Regions from separate parts of the Pseudarthrobacter niigatensis genome, predicted to be linked through region 2. Evidence: riboswitches for the same ligand, from Rfam matches in the RefSeq annotation. Region 2 holds a riboswitch; the other holds the start of a gene.
What was found. Region 2 has a riboswitch for glycine ahead of J2T23_RS19155 (methylenetetrahydrofolate reductase). Riboswitches for the same ligand answer to the same signal wherever they lie in the genome.
Positions count from the first base shown of each region.

Region 1 (8,250 bases), on a different contig from region 2:
CGCTCCTACGCTGGAAGCATCCAATAGCCCTTATTTTGGGTGGCACCACAATGAAAAAGTTCTCCATCTGGCTCGCGGCCATCCTGCTGGCGGTCGGGCTGGGAATCGTCGTCGAGGGGCCCGCCTCCGCGGCTCCCTACTGCGGACTCACATGGGGTTCGCTGATCAAGTCGGACGGCGCCATGGGCCGCGTGCCCGTGACGAACGTCCGGACCGGGCAGCACTATTGCTTTGACCGGCTGGTGGTTGACCTGGGCGGCGCGCCGGCCCCCGGCTACACCGTGCGCTACGTCCCGCAGGTCATCCAGGACGGCTCGGGCGCAATCGTGCCCACCCGGGGCGGCGCCCGGCTGCAGGTCGTCGTCAAAGCGCCTGCCTACGACGCCAACGGCCAGCCTACCTACACACCCGCCGACAAGGCCGGGCTCTCCGACGTTTCCGGATACCAAACCTTCCGCCAGGTGGTCTGGGCCGGAAGCTTCGAGGGCCAGGCCACCATCGGCGTGGGCGTCCGTGCCCGCCTCCCGTTCCGGGTGTTCGCCCTTGACGGTCCGGGCGCCGGCTCCCGCCTGGTCATCGACGTGGCGCACTACTGGTGAGCGTCCGTCGCCGCCACACCGAAAAGGTGCCGGGCCCCGGTGGGGGCGCGGCACCTTTTGGGTTGGAAGTTATTCCGGAACCACCAGCGCGGGGGTGTCCTGCTTGAGGGTTTCGCCGCGGAAGAAGCCCGGGTGCGTACGGGACATGACCAGCATGACCACGGCGCCCAGGGCCAGGATGCCGACGCCCAGGATGAATACCAGGCCTATGCCAAACACCTCTGAACCGCTGCCAAACTCAGGTGCCAGGCTGTCCATGGCGGTCTGGACGAATACTACGAACAGCCCCACGCCGCCCATCACCGGGCACACCAGCCGCAGCACGAAGTGCCGCATGCTGTTGAACAGGCTGTAGCGGAAGTACCACGTGCAGGCCAAGGCGGTGAGCCCGTAATAGAAGCAGATCATCAGGCCCAGGGCCAGGATGGTGTCGTTCAGGACGTTCTCGCTGACCACATGCATGACTGCATAGAACCCCGCAGACATGACGCCGGCGGCGATGGTGGCGAAGCCCGGCGTGGAGAACTTGCTGCTGATGCGGCTGAAGGGTGCCGGCAGCGCGCCGTAGTGTGCCATGGCCAGCAGGCTGCGCGAGGGCGACATGAAGGTTGACTGCAGGGACGCGGCGGAGCTGGACAGCACGGCCAGGGACATCAGGATGGCGAATGGGCCCATGATGGGGGAGGCCAGCGCCGTGAAGATGTTCTCGTGGTTCTCGGCGTTGTTCAACCCGTTCCCGGTATCGCCGACGCCGGCGAACATCATGGTGGCGATGCTGACCAGCAGGTAGATGGCAAGGACGATGACGGCGGTCAGGGTACCGGCCACGCCGGCGGTCTTCTTGCCGTTGGCTGTTTCCTCGTTGACCGTCAGGCAGACATCCCAGCCCCAGTACACGAAAATTGAGAGGGAGATGCCGGCGGCGATCTGTCCGAACGTCTCGATCTTGGTGACGTCGAACCAGTCCCAGCTGAACGGGATTGCTGTTTCCGAGGTGGACCAGTTGGCGAAGGCCATGGCCACGAACAGGCCCAGCACCAGCAGTTGGAAGCCCACCAGGCTGTATTGCACCAGCTTGGTGGTGTGCAGGCCGCGGTAGCTGACCCAGACGGCCAGCGCCACGAACACGAAGCATGTGATGACGTTGAGCGCCTTGTTGTCCGCCAGGTCTGCCAGTTCGGGGGAACCGGTGAGCTGGGAGAGGAAGAGGTAGAAGAAGTCGACGGCGACGCCGGCCAGGTTGGACAGCACGATGATGTTGGCGGCGAGCAGGCCCCACCCGCCCATCCAGCCGATCCACGGACCGAAGGCCTTGGTCACCCAGGTGAAGGTGGTGCCGCTGTCCGGGGAGTCGGCATTGAGCTCCCGGTAGGCGAGCGAGACCAGGATCATGGGGATGAACCCAATGAGGAAAATGACGGGCAGCTGCAGGCCGGCTTCATTGACGGTGGGTCCCAGTGCGCTGGTGAGGGTGTAGGCGGGGGCAATGGTGGAAATACCCAGGACGACGACGGCCAGGAGCCCGAGCTGGCCGCCCTTGAGTCCCTTGGCGCTGACGCCGTCCGCGGAGGGCGCGTGCGCGTGCGGGCCGGGTTTGGCAGTACTGGTGCGGATTGTCTCTGTCATGGCACCACTTTCTGGAAGGCTGTGAGACGGAGGTCACTATATGAATGGCGTTCATTTAGTATGGGGGTGCCCCGCCTGTGATGCAAGACGCAATATGAATCACATTCGTTTATGACTGGTTTCCGAAATTAGTAAGCTCACTGAGAAATTGCCTTTTGCCCTGCCGCCGCGCCGTTCGGGGCTGGTAGCGTCTGCCGTACTGGACCAATTGAGGAGGATGCATGAAAGCTTCACCGACACTGACCAACAACCTGCAGGCCGTCCTGGCGGACCTGATCGAGCTCCACGTTCAGGGCAAGCAGGCGCACTGGAACATCGTGGGCACCAACTTCCGCGACCTTCACCTGCAGCTTGACGAGATTGTGGACGCTGCCCGCCAGTTCGCCGACGACACCGCCGAGCGCATGCGCGCCCTGCACGCGCTTCCCGACGGCCGCAGCGCCACCGTTGCCGAGACCACCAGCCTGGCCCAGTTCCCGGAAGGGCTGATCAGCACCGCGGATGCCATCGAGCGGATCGTCGCTGCCATGGAGGCAGCCGTGGGCACCATGCGCAAGGTCCATGACGAAGTGGATGAGGAAGACCCCACCTCCGCGGACCTCCTGCACGAGTTCATCGCCCGGCTGGAGCAGTTCGCCTGGATGGTGCAGGCGGAAAACATGAAGCCCAGCGCCAAGGTCACCGCGGCCGACTCCAAGTAGCGGGCAGTCCACACGGGCGTCCGGCACCGGCGGATCCCGCCGCGCCGGACGCCTGGCTGTTGTCCGGACAACACTGCGGATGTTCCGCTAAGCCGCTTTGGGCACTTTCCGGAGGACGACGGCGGCGAGCACTGCCGCCGTCGCCATGAGGACCAGCCCAATTGCCGCCGTAACATGCACGCCGGAATCGAAGGCGGCCGCCGCAGCGTCCTTGAGGGCTCCGGCGAGCGGTGCCGGCACCAGGTTGGCTGCGTCCACCGCACCGGCCAGCGTTTCCCTGGCGTTGTGCAGCGAGGTTCCGGGCAGCATGGCCTCCAGCCCCGCCGGCAGCCGGAGGTTCTGCTGGTAGGACGCGGTCAGGATGGAACCCAGCACCGCGGTCCCCAGCAGCGATCCCACCTCGTAGCCCGTCTCGGAAATCGCTGCCGCAGCGCCGGATTTCGCCGGCGGGGCCGAGCCGAGGATGAGGTCGTTCGAGATGGTTTCCGCCGTGCCTACGCCCAGCGCCAGGACCAGCAATGCTGCCAGCAGCAGGGGCGGGCCCCCGCCGTCGTTTCCGAACGCCACCATGCTGTAGCCGACGGCGCTGAAGGACAGGCCCGCGGCCACGACGTACCCCGGACGGACCTTCCGGACCAGCGGGACCACCACCAGCCCTGCCGTCACTGTGGCTGCCAGGGCCGGGAGCATGGCAATGCCCGCCGCCGACGGTGTCATCCCCTCCAGGAGTTGGAGGTGCTGGGCAAGGAAAAGGATGAACCCGTTGAAGGAAAACAGGGCCAAAACGTTGGCGCTGATGGCCATGCTGAACACCCTGTTGCGGAACAGTGACATGTCCAGCAGCGGGTGCTCCAGCCGGTGCTGGCGCCGCACGAACACAATGCCCATGGCCAGGCCGAAGGCGATGCTTCCCAGCCCGGCCGGCCCCGGACCTTCGGTGGCTACCGACTTTATGCCGTAGACCGCGGGCACCATGACCAGCATGGAGAGCAGGACGCTGGGAATATCCGCTCTTCCCGGCGCGGGATCCCTGGACTCCGGAATGAAGGCCGGCCCCAGCGCCAGCAGGGGCAGCATGAGTGGCACGGCCACCAGGAACACGGCACCCCACCAGAAGTGCTCCACCAGCCATCCACCGAGGATGGGGCCCAGGGCGGCGCCGCCGGAGAATCCGGCAGCCCAGATGGCAATGGCCATCCGCCGGCGGTTGGGCTCCGGGAAAATGTTGCGGATCAGCGACAAGGTGGACGGCATCAGCATGGCGCCGAAGAACCCGAGCGCCGCGCGGCCGGCGATCAGCCACTCCGGGGTGGGCGCGAATGCCGTGGCGGCGGACAGCCCTGCGAAGCCCAGGCTGCCGACGACCAGCAGCCGCCGCCGCCCAATCCGGTCGCCGAGGCTTCCCATTGATACCAGCAGCCCTGCCAGGACCAGTGGATAGGCGTCCACGATCCACAGCAGCTGCAGGCCCGTCGGTTCCAGGGCGCGGGCGATGGCGGGCAGGGCGAAGGTCAGGGCGGTATTGTCCACTGCCACCAGCAGCACGGGAAACATCAGCAGCCCCAACGCAAGCCAATCCCGCCACGGTGGCCGCATGGCGGAGCTGTCCCTTTGTACGGAGGCCGGGCTGATGGAGGTCGTCATGTAATAACTGTACCGTCTGGACGGTACAGTTTGAAACCGAAGCATTCCTTCTTCCCTGCCGGTGGAGGGCATGATGGAAGGCATGCCCCGAAAGCCTGTAGCCCGTGATGCGGTCCTTGACGCCTTCGAGTCCCTGCTGATCGAAGTGGGGGAGCGCGCTGCAACCCTCGACGCCGTAGCCCGTAAGGCCGGGGTGTCCAAAGGTGGCCTCCTCTACCACTTTCCCAACAAGGAAGCGCTCATCGCCGTGCTGCTGGACCGCCTTGAGGGGTTGGCCAAGGCGGATGCCGACGCGATGGCTTCGGCCAGCGAAGGTGCCGCCGCGTATTTCATCCGTTCCTCTGTCTGGGCGGATACTCCTCTGGACCGGGTCATTGTGGCCGCCACGCGGCTTGCCGAGGTGGCGCATGAGGAGACCCGCCGCCGGTTCGCCGCCATCCAGCAGCGGTGGCTGGACGAGATTGCTGCGGATGTGGGGCCCGGCCTGGCAAGGGCTGTCCTGTATATGGGTGACGGTTTGTACTTCAATGCCATGCTTTCCGTGGGCCCTGCGCCGGAAGGCGGAGCAGCCGCTGACGTGGAGGAACTCCTGGCCGCGTTGGAACGGCTCCGCAGGTAGTTTTCCATTTGCCGGAGGGCTTCTGGCGTAGGACAATGGAGAGTTGTGAGGGCTGTCACCGGCCGTCATGATCCAACAAATGAATAGCCTTTGATCTGCGGCGGGAGAGTTCTGCCGGAAGTACAGGCAGGCGCCGTAGGAGCAAATCCTCCCCAGGAATCTCGCAGGCCCCTGTACCGCCGCGGCGAGGCACCTCTGGAAAGCAGCAGGCAGTTGTCCGGCCTCCCTTGGGGGGAAGCGGGACGGCTGTTGTGCTCACCGACGGTGCAAGCGGTTCCTGCGCAGGCAGGCAACGCGGAAACTCTCAGGTCCAATACAGAGCGGGGAGGGACCCGAATAGCTGTGGCGTACCCTGCGCCGCCTGAATAAATGGAGTTCCTTCGTGTCGGTTACCCCAGCCTCCACCACCTTCGTAGACCGCCACATTGGCGCACGCCGCCAGGACGACGTCGACACCATGCTCAAAGCCGTGGGCTACGGCACGGTCGATTCCCTGGTGGACACGGCCGTGCCCAAGGTCATCCGCCAGGACACTGCCCTCCGCCTGCAGGATGCCCTCAGCGAGGTTGAGGTGCTTGCTGAATTGCGCCGGCTGGCCGCCAAGAACAAGACCGCGGTCCAGATGATTGGCCAGGGCTACTACGACACCATCACCCCTGCCGTGATCCGCCGGAACATCCTCGAGGCCCCGGCCTGGTACACCGCCTACACCCCGTACCAGCCCGAAATTTCCCAGGGCCGGCTTGAGGCACTCCTGAACTTCCAGACCATGGTCCAGGACCTGGTGGGCCTGCCCATCGCCAACGCCTCCCTGCTGGATGAAGCCACCGCCGTGGCCGAAGCGGTGCTGCTCATGCGCCGCGCCAACAAGACCAAAGACGCCCACGACGGCAAGACCGTCCTGGACGCCGACGTCCTGCCCCAGACCATTGCCATCGTCAAGGGCCGCGCCGAGGCGCTCGGCTTCGAGGTTGAGGTTGCCGACCTGTCCAAGGGCCTCCCTGAAGGTGCGATCAACGGGATCGTGCTCCAGCAGCCCGGCGCCTCAGGCCGGGTCTGGGATCAGTCCGCCACCATTGCGGCGGCGAAGGACCGCGGTGCGCTGGTTACCGTGGCCGCCGACCTGCTGGCCCTGACCCTGATAACGCCTCCGGGCGAGCAGGGCGCCGACATCGCCGTCGGCTCCACGCAGCGTTTCGGGGTGCCGCTGTTCTTCGGCGGGCCGCACGCCGCCTACATGGCCGTTCGCAAGGGCATGGAGCGTTCGCTGCCCGGCCGCCTGGTGGGCGTGTCCAAGGATGACTCAGGGATGCCCGCGTACCGCCTCGCGCTGCAGACGCGCGAGCAGCACATCCGCCGCGAAAAGGCCACGTCCAACATCTGCACCGCGCAGGCCCTCCTGGCCATCGTCTCCTCCATGTACGCCGTCTACCACGGCCCCGACGGGCTGAAGGCGATCGCGGAAACCGCCCACGGCCACGCGCGAACACTGGCGGCCTCGCTGGCGGGTGCCGGCGTGGAGGTGCTGCACACGAGCTTTTTCGACACCCTGACGGTCCGGGTCCCGGGACGCGCTGCCGCGATTGTCGCCGCCGCCGAAGCACGCGGGATCAACCTGCGTCCCGTCGACGCCGACACCGTGGGCATTTCCCTGGATGAAACCACGACGCCGGCCATCGTCGCCGAGGTTGCCGACGTCTTTGGCGCCACCGTTGCCGGGATCCGCGGCGAGGGCCGGGGCTTTGGGCTGGAGGCCGCCGTGGAGCGTTCCACCGACTACCTGCAGCACCCGGTCTTCAACACGTACCGGTCCGAAACCCAGCTCCTGCGCTACATCCGGAAGCTGTCGGACCGGGACCTGGCGCTGGACCGCACCATGATCCCGCTGGGCTCGTGCACCATGAAGCTGAACGCCACCGCCGAGATGGAAGCCATCTCCTGGCCGGAGTTCGCCTCCATCCACCCCTTCGCCCCGGACTCCCAGACCGAAGGCTGGCGCGAACTCATCGCGGACCTGGAAGCGGACCTGACCACGATCACCGGGTATGACCAGGTGTCCATCCAGCCCAACGCGGGCTCCCAGGGCGAACTGGCCGGGCTGCTGGCTATCCGCGGGTACCACCACTCCCGCGGCGAGCAGCAGCGCAACGTCTGCCTGATCCCGGCCTCGGCCCATGGCACCAACGCTGCCTCCGCCGTCCTGGCCGGCATGAAGGTCGTAGTGGTTGCCACCGCCGCGGACGGCACCATCAATCACGATGACCTGACGGCCAAGATCGAAGCCAATAAGGACGTCCTGTCCTGCATCATGATCACCTACCCGTCCACCCACGGCGTCTATGACGGGGACGTCCGGGAGGTTTGCGACGCCGTGCACGCTGCCGGCGGCCAGGTCTATATCGACGGCGCCAACCTGAACGCCCTGGTGGGCCTGGCCCAGCCCGGCCAGTTCGGCGGGGATGTGTCCCACCTGAACCTGCACAAGACCTTCTGCATCCCGCACGGCGGCGGGGGACCCGGCGTCGGGCCGGTCGCGGCGAAGGCCCACCTGGCACCGTTTATGCCCGGCGACGCGAACAAGGCAGCGCATGAGGAAGGCCACGGGGTAGCCATCTCGGCGTCCCGGTTCGGTTCGGCGGGTGTGCTGCCGATCTCCTGGGCCTACGTGAAGCTCATGGGCGGGGAAGGCCTGACCGAGGCCACCAAGGCAGCATTGCTCGCGGCGAACTACGTTGCCGTGCGCCTGAACGACTACTTCCCGGTCCTCTACACCGGCGAAGGTGGCCTCGTGGCGCATGAATGCATCCTGGACCTGCGCGAACTCACGGCCAGGACCGGCGTCACCGCGGAGGATGTGGCCAAGCGGCTGATCGACTTCGGTTTCCACGCCCCCACCCTGGCGTTCCCCGTAGCGGGCACGCTGATGGTGGAGCCCACCGAGTCCGAGGACCTGGCCGAGATCGACCGCTTCATCGAGGCCATGATCACCATCCGCAGGGAGATCGACCAGGTGGCCAACGGCGACTTTGCCGTGGCGGATTCACCCTTGCGGCGCGCACCC
Region 1 covers NZ_JAUSTB010000009.1:25,894-34,143, forward strand. Annotated here, with positions in the region: gene J2T23_RS13660 (AMIN-like domain-containing (lipo)protein) at 51-599, shown strand; gene J2T23_RS13665 (APC family permease) at 669-2,225, opposite strand; gene J2T23_RS13670 (Dps family protein) at 2,447-2,926, shown strand; gene J2T23_RS13675 (MFS transporter) at 3,014-4,570, opposite strand; gene J2T23_RS13680 (TetR/AcrR family transcriptional regulator) at 4,653-5,189, shown strand; glycine riboswitch at 5,281-5,378, shown strand; gene gcvP (aminomethyl-transferring glycine dehydrogenase) at 5,572-8,250, shown strand, end outside.
Region 1: another riboswitch for glycine. It lies ahead of gcvP (aminomethyl-transferring glycine dehydrogenase); the one in region 2 lies ahead of J2T23_RS19155 (methylenetetrahydrofolate reductase).

Region 2 (8,250 bases):
GGCACATGCAGGTGAACTCTGAGGCAACTACTGGGCCAACCACGCAGGAAGCACCCACCGAACCAGCGCGGGAGCCGCGGCCGGGCACTATGGCGGCAGGCGCCGTCGTAAGCCGCCAGCTTGGTGCCGGTGACGCCGAAAAGGCGGCAGCGCTGCGGAAAATGAAGTTGCTGGCGCTGAGCCTGCTGATCGCCATGGCCGTGATCTTTGTCTTCGCGTTCGCCCTGCAAAAGGAGTATCCGTGGCTGCAGTACGTGCGAGCGGCGGCTGAGGGCGGCATGGTGGGCGCACTGGCCGACTGGTTCGCTGTGACGGCCCTGTTCAAGTACCCCATGGGCATCAAGATTCCGCACACCGCCATCATTCCGCGCCGCAAGGACCAGATCGGCGCCTCCCTGGGCGAGTTCGTGGAGACCAACTTCCTCTCCGAGCAGGTGGTCCAGGACAAGCTGGCCAGCGTCAACATTGCCCGCCGGGCAGGTGTTTGGCTGGCAGCGCCCGGTGGTGCCGACCGGGTGGCCAAGGAAGGTGCCGCGGTGATCCGTGGCGCGTTCAAGGTTTTGAATGACGACGACGTCCAGGCCGTCATTGAGGGCATGGTCCGCAAGCATCTCCTCGCTCCGCCGTGGGGGCCGCCGGTGGGCAGGCTGGCGGAGCGGGTCTTCCACGACGGGCACCACCACACACTGGTGGACCTGCTGGTGGACCGCGCCGCGGACTGGGTGGATGACAACCACGAGACCGTCACCCGCCTGGTGTCCGACCGCTCCCCCACCTGGGTTCCGCAGTTCGTGGACGGCCTGGTGGGCGACAAGGTCTACCTCGAGATCCTCAAGTTCGTGCGCGCGGTACAGGCCGATCCCCGCCACCAGGTGCGCCAGTCGATCGACAAATACCTGAACGACCTCGCCCAGGACCTGCAGCACGATCCGGCGATGATTGCCCGCGCGGAGGACATCAAGGCGCAGGTGTTGGGTGATCCCGAGGTGCGCGAGCTCGCTTCCCGGACCTGGGGCACGGTCAAGAACGCGCTGCTGGGTGCCGTGGATGATCCGGACAGCGAACTCACCATCAAGTTCAAGGCCGCGGTGCGCGACTTTGGGTCACGGCTCGTGGACGATCCCGAACTGGCAGGGAAGGTCAACGCATGGATCGGTGACGCCGCCGGGTACTTGGTGCGCACCTACCGTTCGGACATCGCCGGCGTTATCACGGACACCGTGGCGCGGTGGGATGCCGAGGAAACCTCGCAGAAGATCGAGCTCCAGGTAGGCAAGGACCTGCAGTTCATCCGGATTAACGGCACCGTGGTGGGGTCCCTGGCCGGGCTGGCGATCTTCACGGTGGCGCAACTGATTTTTGGGTAGCCCCTTCGGGATCTTTCGCTGCGCAGATTCCTTTTCGCGCCGCATATTCGGGGTGCGGGGAGGAGCCTGCGCAGCGGGAATGCGTACGACGACGGCGCCCGGTTTTGGTGCTCACTGGCAGCCGGTCAGAATGTCAGTGGGTCGCGCGATGATGTCGGTATGGGAATCAGCACGGACCGGGCAGCGATATCGGAAGGTATTGGCGTCTCTGTTGCTGCCCTGGATGCGCTGGAGCGGGAGGACGCTTCCCTGGCAGCCGGTGCCAGTGTTGGTGCCGGTGTGGATGTGTTGCAGCGGCGGTATGAGCTGTGTCTTGAAGGCTTGGAGGTGATGGCCCGGCTCGAAGCGCAGCTGGCCGCGGTAAAGTCGCGGCGGGCTGCCCGTGCCGTTGAACTGCAGCAAGCGATGACTCCCCCGGACGCGTCCGACACGGACCGTACCTACGCGCAGATGTCGGTGGTGGAGGAGATCGCCGGGGTCCTCACCATCAGCTCCGCGGCCGCCGGGGCGTTCGTGGACCAGTCGCGCAGGATCTGTTCCCTACCGCCCGTCATGAACGCCTTGGCCGCGGGCGTGATGTCGTGGCAGCACGCCCGGATTGTCGCGGACGAAACCGAAGGCCTTGACGCTGTCGGGGCTGCGGCTTTGGTGGCGCATTTCTTCCACCCCGACGCACCCGATCCGGCCCGGGGTGCCGCGCCCGGTGAACTGGTCCCGTCCCGGTTCCGAGCCAAGATCCGTGCCTGGCGGGAACGCCACCACCCCGAATCGATCCAAAAGCGCCATGCGAAAGGGGTGGCTGACCGGCGGATGGAATACACCCCGGACCGGGACGGCATGGCCTGGGTCTCCCTCTACCTTCCCGGCGATACCGCGTGCGCCATCTGGAACCGGACCACCGCCACCGCCCGCGGCCTCCAGGGCCCCAACGAACCCCGCACCCTCACCCAACTCCGCCCCGACATCGCCGCATCCCTGTTGCTGGGGGCTGGAACCGCCACCGACCTTGCTGAAATTCCCACCCCACGGGCCGACGTCCTGGTCACCGTGCCCGTGTTCGCCCTCCTCGGAGTGACCGACGAACCAGCAGTGCTGGATGGTTTCGGCCCGATCCCGGCGTCCATGGCCCGCAAACTCGTCGCCGACGGGGCGGACTCCCTCTACCGGATCCTCGTCGACCCACGCGACGGCGCACCCTTGGAAATAGGCCGCAAAAACTACCGGCTTACCGGGTCCATCAAACGCTGGATCAGGCTGCGCGATGCCCAGTGCACGTTCCCCGGCTGCACCAACAAGACCCCCGACAACGAAACAGACCACCTCCAAGCGTGGGAACACGGCGGCACCACTGGAACCAGTAACTTGGCCGAGCTCTGTCCCAAGCATCATCGGCTCAAACATCACAGCCAATGGACCCCCGGCCCCGCCACGAGCAAGGACCCACCGGGCTGGACCTCACCCACCGGACGCCACTACAAACCCGAAGAACAGGATTCAGAACCAACCCACTGGCCACCGGAAAGCCTGCCACCATGGCTGCAATGGGACGTGCCCCGTGAATGCCAGTGCCTGGAGGCCAGCCTCGAAAACCTCCCGCGGTGGGAACCCGACGACGACGACAGGTACGTGGACCTTGACGACCTGCCGGCCGACGATCCACTCTGGGCCGAACTCCTCGCGACGCCATTAGTGCCGTCGGGATGATGCGAGCCCTGGACAGTACAACGGTCGGTAATCAGTGGGTCCCTGGTCCAACGGTCGGCAGTCCTTGATTACCTACTGCCTGAGCTAGAAGTCGTTGGGTCCTGAATCGCTGGGTGAGAAGCGCAACTCCGCCTTCTAGGCGAAGGCCTCCAGCTCCACGCCTGCGGCCTCAAGACCTGCCCGGATGCGGGCCGCCGCCTCCAAGGCTGCGGGGCTGCCGCCGGGCAGCCGCAGGGAGTCCGGCTGGATCCGGACCACCGAACCGTCAACCGCCACCACTTCGCCTTTTGTTGCCAACCGCACGGCCCGCTCAACGATCGTGTCGACGTCGTTCAACACGGCGTCTTCCCTGGCATGCGGCACCAAAGTACCGTCTGCAAAGTAGGCACGGTCGGCGTAGGCCTCGGTGAAAACAGGGTGGCCGGCCTCCTTGGCCTGCTTCAACAGCTCCGAGCCGGGGAATCCAAGGATGGGCAGCCCCGGATCGTAGGCATTCACGGCCGCCACGAGCGCGGAAGCCTGCTCAGCATCGTGGATCAGCGTGTCATACAGCGCACCGTGTGGTTTCACGTAGTCCACCGAGGCACCCACGGCATGCGCGACGCCGTCGAGGGCGCCCAACTGGTACAGCACGTCGCCAAATAGCTCATCAAAGCTCATGTCCAGCGAACGCCGGCCGAACCCGGCCATATCGCGGTAGCCGAGGTGCGCACCCACGGTGACGTCCAGTTCGTAGGCGGCCCGGCAACTGTCCAGCATGGTGACGGGGTCGCCCGCGTGGAGGCCGCACGCGACGTTGGCGCTGGTGGCCAGCTGGAACATCGCCGGATCGCCTCCCGTGGTCCAGGAACCGAATGATTGGCCTACGTCAGCGTTGAGATCCAAGGATGTTGCCTTCCAGGGTCAGGTTGTCAGGCCCGGCAGCCGCGGTCAGCTCCCCGGGGATGGTGTCCGGCATGGGTCCGAACGCCTCCCGGGCGTTCTTGGCCACTGCACGGCCCATCACGAGGTTACCGGCTCCGCCCACAACCGCCCCTATGCCGAAGGGCAGGGCCCGTCCGAACAGCGCGGTGCCCTGCCGCTTGAGCAGGTTCTTGAGGAAGGCGTTCTGGATCCGCTTCCGGACGCTGCCGAATCCCGGGATCGAGGACCTGGACAGCACGTTTCCCCAGACGTCCGCGGGCTTTGCTCCGCCGGCCGCCTGTCCGCTCAGGGTTCCCAGCAGGGCGGTTCCTTCCTCGCCCAGCATGATGGCCATGACCATGGTGCCGGCTTTCTCCGGGTTGGTGAGGCGAATGCCGTGGAGCTCGGCCAGCGACGTCGCATAGAGGGCTGTCGCCTCCAGGAAGCCAACCGTCGCGGCCGCAGACAGTCCCAGCGACGCGACGGTACCCACACCCGGGACGACGGCGGTGGCGCCCACCAAGGCACCTCCGCCGGCCACCGCCCTAAGGTAGTCACGCTCCGCGATGTCTGCGAGCTGCGCTGCGGTAGCCCGCGGATGCTTCTTCTGGAGCCGGCGGATATAGGCCACCACCAAGGGCCGCTGGACCTGCACTGCCTTCAGGAGCATGTTGTGGACGCCGGGCTTGGGCTTGCCCTCGGCATCGAACATTGCGTTATGGGCGGTTTCCTGTGCGATTCGTACTGCGGGATTGCTGCGCCTGGCCATGGTCACCTTCATTCAAATCGACCTGCAGCGGGTGGGCTGCCGTGCTTATCCATCCTATGTGGACAAACACTAAGCATGCTGAACTTTCCGGCCGGCACTTGGTTCTTCCCCGCCGCTCGTCCCTAGCTGCCGGTGCCCGCCAGGTTGTTGAACGTGTACAGGTGCACCCCCTCCACCACCCCGCCGCCCTCCAGCTCCGCAAGGATCGCCTGCGGTGAGTAGAGGCCGCCCTTGAGCAGGCGGCGGCCAAGCGGGCCCCTGCGATTCAGGAGTTTGAGGGACGGGCCCACACCGATTTTCAGTGCGGCACGAATGAGCTGCGCCCGTGGAACGGTGCCGGCAACTCCGGCCCAGACAGGGAGCCGCACCCCTTCCCGGCGGAGCATTTCTGCGTACCACTGGATGCGGGAGGCCGAGAAGCACAGCTGCGTCACCACGGATGAGGCCAGATGCTGCTTTTCCAGCAACGCATCAAGCATATGCAGTTCGCTGTGGCCGGGATGGCCTTCCGGGTAGCCCGCCACACCGGCCCGGATGGTGCCGCCGGACAGCTCGGCGAGGTCCTCCAGCAGCGGAAGGCTGCTGTCATAGGGCCCGGCGGGCTCCCATGCGTCACCGCCGACGGCGAATACTTCGGTGATCCCGGCATCGTGGCAGTTCCGGACCACACCGGCCAGCTGCCCACGGCTTTCGATGCTCCGTGCGGCCAGGTGCGGGACAACCTCGAAGCCGAGGTAGGCAAGCTCGATGGCTGTCCGGATGGTCGGCCCCACACCTTGGCGCGGCAGGCAGGTCACCGTCAGGGCCGTGCCGGCGGGAGCGTGTGCCTGGAAGAGGGCGGCAACGTCCTCGGTGGGATTGACCTGCATCCGGACGGGCAGCGCTGCCCCGGAACCGGAGGCCTGTCCTGCCGCGGGGATCGATGCGGCGGCTGGTGCCATGAGGGATTGAATCGTCATGAGGAACTCCAGGATTGGCCGGCCACGGGTGGCTCGGCATGGATCGGGTCCCTCCCCGCTCTGTATTGGACCTGAGAGATTCCGCAAACCCAGCCAGGGCCTGCTTGCACCGTCGGTGAGTACTGCCGGAGCAGCACTGCTTTCCAGAGTCGCCTCGCCGTGACGGTACATGGGCCTGAGAGATTCCTGGGGAGGATTTGCTCCTACGGCGCCTGCCCGGTGATGGCCGGGAGAACTCTCCCGCCACAGCTCGAAAGGCTGTATTCAAATGTGGTGCCACGGCGGCCGGCGCCTGCCCCTCCGCCTGGGAGGAGTGCAGCGCCGGCCGCGTGGATGGGCCTGCAACTAGCGGAGGATGACCGTCCGGTTGCCGGAGAGGACTATCCGCCCTTCAGCGTGCCAGCGGACGGCATTCGTGAGCGCCTTGCATTCGGCGTCGCGGCCAACCGTGACCAGGTCTGAAGCGGAATACGTGTGGTCCACCTCGATGACCTGCTGCGAAATGATGGGCCCCTCGTCCAGCTCCGAGTTCACGTAGTGGGCAGTGGCGCCCACCGTCTTGACACCGCGTGCGTACGCCTGGTGGTACGGCTTTGCGCCCTTGAAGCTGGGCAGGAACGAGTGGTGGATGTTGATGGCCTTGCCGCTGAGGCGCGTAGTGGCTTCATCGCTGAGCACCTGCATGTAGCGGGCCAGCACCACCAGTTCCACTGCGTACTGGTCCACCAGTTCCAGCAGGCGCCCCTCAGCTTCCGCCTTGGTATCGGGCGTGACCGGGATGTGGTGGAACGGGACACCGTGCCACGCGGCAAGGGGTTCCAGGTCCGGGTGGTTGGACACCACGGCGGCAATCCGGACGGGCAACTCACCGCTGCGGGCGCGGAACAGGAGGTCGTTGAGGCAGTGGTCGTATTTGGACACCATGACCAGGATGGGCTGCTTGCGGCCGTGGCGTTCGAGGCGCCAGTCCATCTGCCACTCCCGGGCCACCTGCTCGAAACCGGTCCGGAGGTGGTCGAGTTCCAGCTCTACCTGGGCGGTGACGTGGATCCGCATGAAGAACCTGCCGCTCGCGCGGTCCCCGAACTGCTTGATGTCCACGATGTAGCATTCCTGCTCGAGCAGGTAGGCCGCCACCGCCTGGACGATGCCGAGCGCATCCGGGCAATGGAATGTCAGGACGAATTCCTTGCCCGTTTCCGGAGCCACGGCCTGGCGCTGCCCGGCCGCGGCCGTGCTGCCCTGCGACATGCGGGCTTCCGTGCCGATCACCGCTTGACCCGCTCTTCCCCCGCTTCTGCGGCGGCAACCTGACGGGCGGCCTGGCCGGATGCGGCGTCGGTGAAGTCCTGGTCTGCCTGCAGTTCAGCCTGGAACGCGGCGAATCGGGCCTGGTGTGCGGGCCGGCGGCGGAGGACGAACCATGCGGCGCCCAGCAGGATGAACCAGACCGGCGTGACCAGCAGGGCCAGCAGGGTGTCCGGCTGGGTGGTGAGGGTCCAGATCACGAAAGCGAAGAAGGCGAAGACCACCCAGACCATGGCAACACCGCCGGGCATCTTGAACTTCGATGCTTCATGCAGGTGCGGCCGGCGGCGGCGGAAGGCGATGTAGCTGGCCAGGATGATCGACCAGACAAAGACGAAGCAGACAGCTGAGACGGTGGTAACCATGTCGAAGGCCTTGCCCACGTCCTGGCCGGCATACATGAGGACGACGCCGGACAGCAGCAGCACGCAGGAGAGGAACAGTGCGTTCTGGGGCACCTTCCGCCGGGACAGTTTGCCAAAGACGTCGGGAGCGTCGCCTTCCTGGGCAAGGCCGAAGACCATGCGGGAGGTCGAGTAGATGCCGGAGTTCGCGGAGGACATCGCGGAGCTAAGCACCACGAGGTTGACGATGGTGGCTGCGGCGCCCAGGCCTGCCAGGGAGAACATGGCGATGAAGGGGCTGTGGCCGGCCCTGAACTCGGTCCAGGGGGTGACTGCCATCAGGATGATGAGGGCGCCTACGTAGAAGAGGAGCACGCGGATGGGGATGGAGTTGATGGCCTTGGGCAGGTTCCGCTCCGGGTTCTTGGCCTCGGCGGCGGTGGTGCCCACCAGTTCGATTCCCACGAAGGCGAAGACGGCGATCTGGAAGCCCGCCACGAAGCCCATGAACTCGTTCGGGAAGAATCCGCCGTGGCTCCACAGGTTGGTGAAGGTGGCAGGACCGGCGTCGGACTGGAAACCGGTGAAGATCATGAACAGGCCAACGATGATCAGCGCAGCAATGGCAATGATCTTGATGAGCGCGAACCAGAACTCCGTCTCGCCAAAGGCCTTGACGGTGGTGAGGTTCAGCAGGAGAAGGATGGCTACGGTGGCCAGGCCGGGGATCCACAGGGGCACCCCGGGCCACAGTTCCCGGGAGTAGCCGGCGATGGCGATGACATCGGCGATGCCGGTGATGACCCAGCAGAACCAGTAGGTCCAGCCCGTAAAGAAGCCGGCCCACGGGCCCAGCAGGTCTGCGGCGAAATCGCTGAAGGACTTGTAGTTGAGGT
Region 2 covers NZ_JAUSTB010000021.1:7,173-15,422, reverse strand. Annotated here, with positions in the region: gene J2T23_RS19175 (DUF445 domain-containing protein) at 90-1,367, shown strand; gene J2T23_RS19170 (HNH endonuclease signature motif containing protein) at 1,527-3,071, shown strand; gene J2T23_RS19165 (LamB/YcsF family protein) at 3,207-3,956, opposite strand; gene J2T23_RS19160 (hypothetical protein) at 3,940-4,743, opposite strand; gene J2T23_RS19155 (methylenetetrahydrofolate reductase) at 4,866-5,702, opposite strand; glycine riboswitch at 5,856-5,955, opposite strand; gene purU (formyltetrahydrofolate deformylase) at 6,048-6,953, opposite strand; gene cycA (D-serine/D-alanine/glycine transporter) at 6,971-8,250, opposite strand, start outside.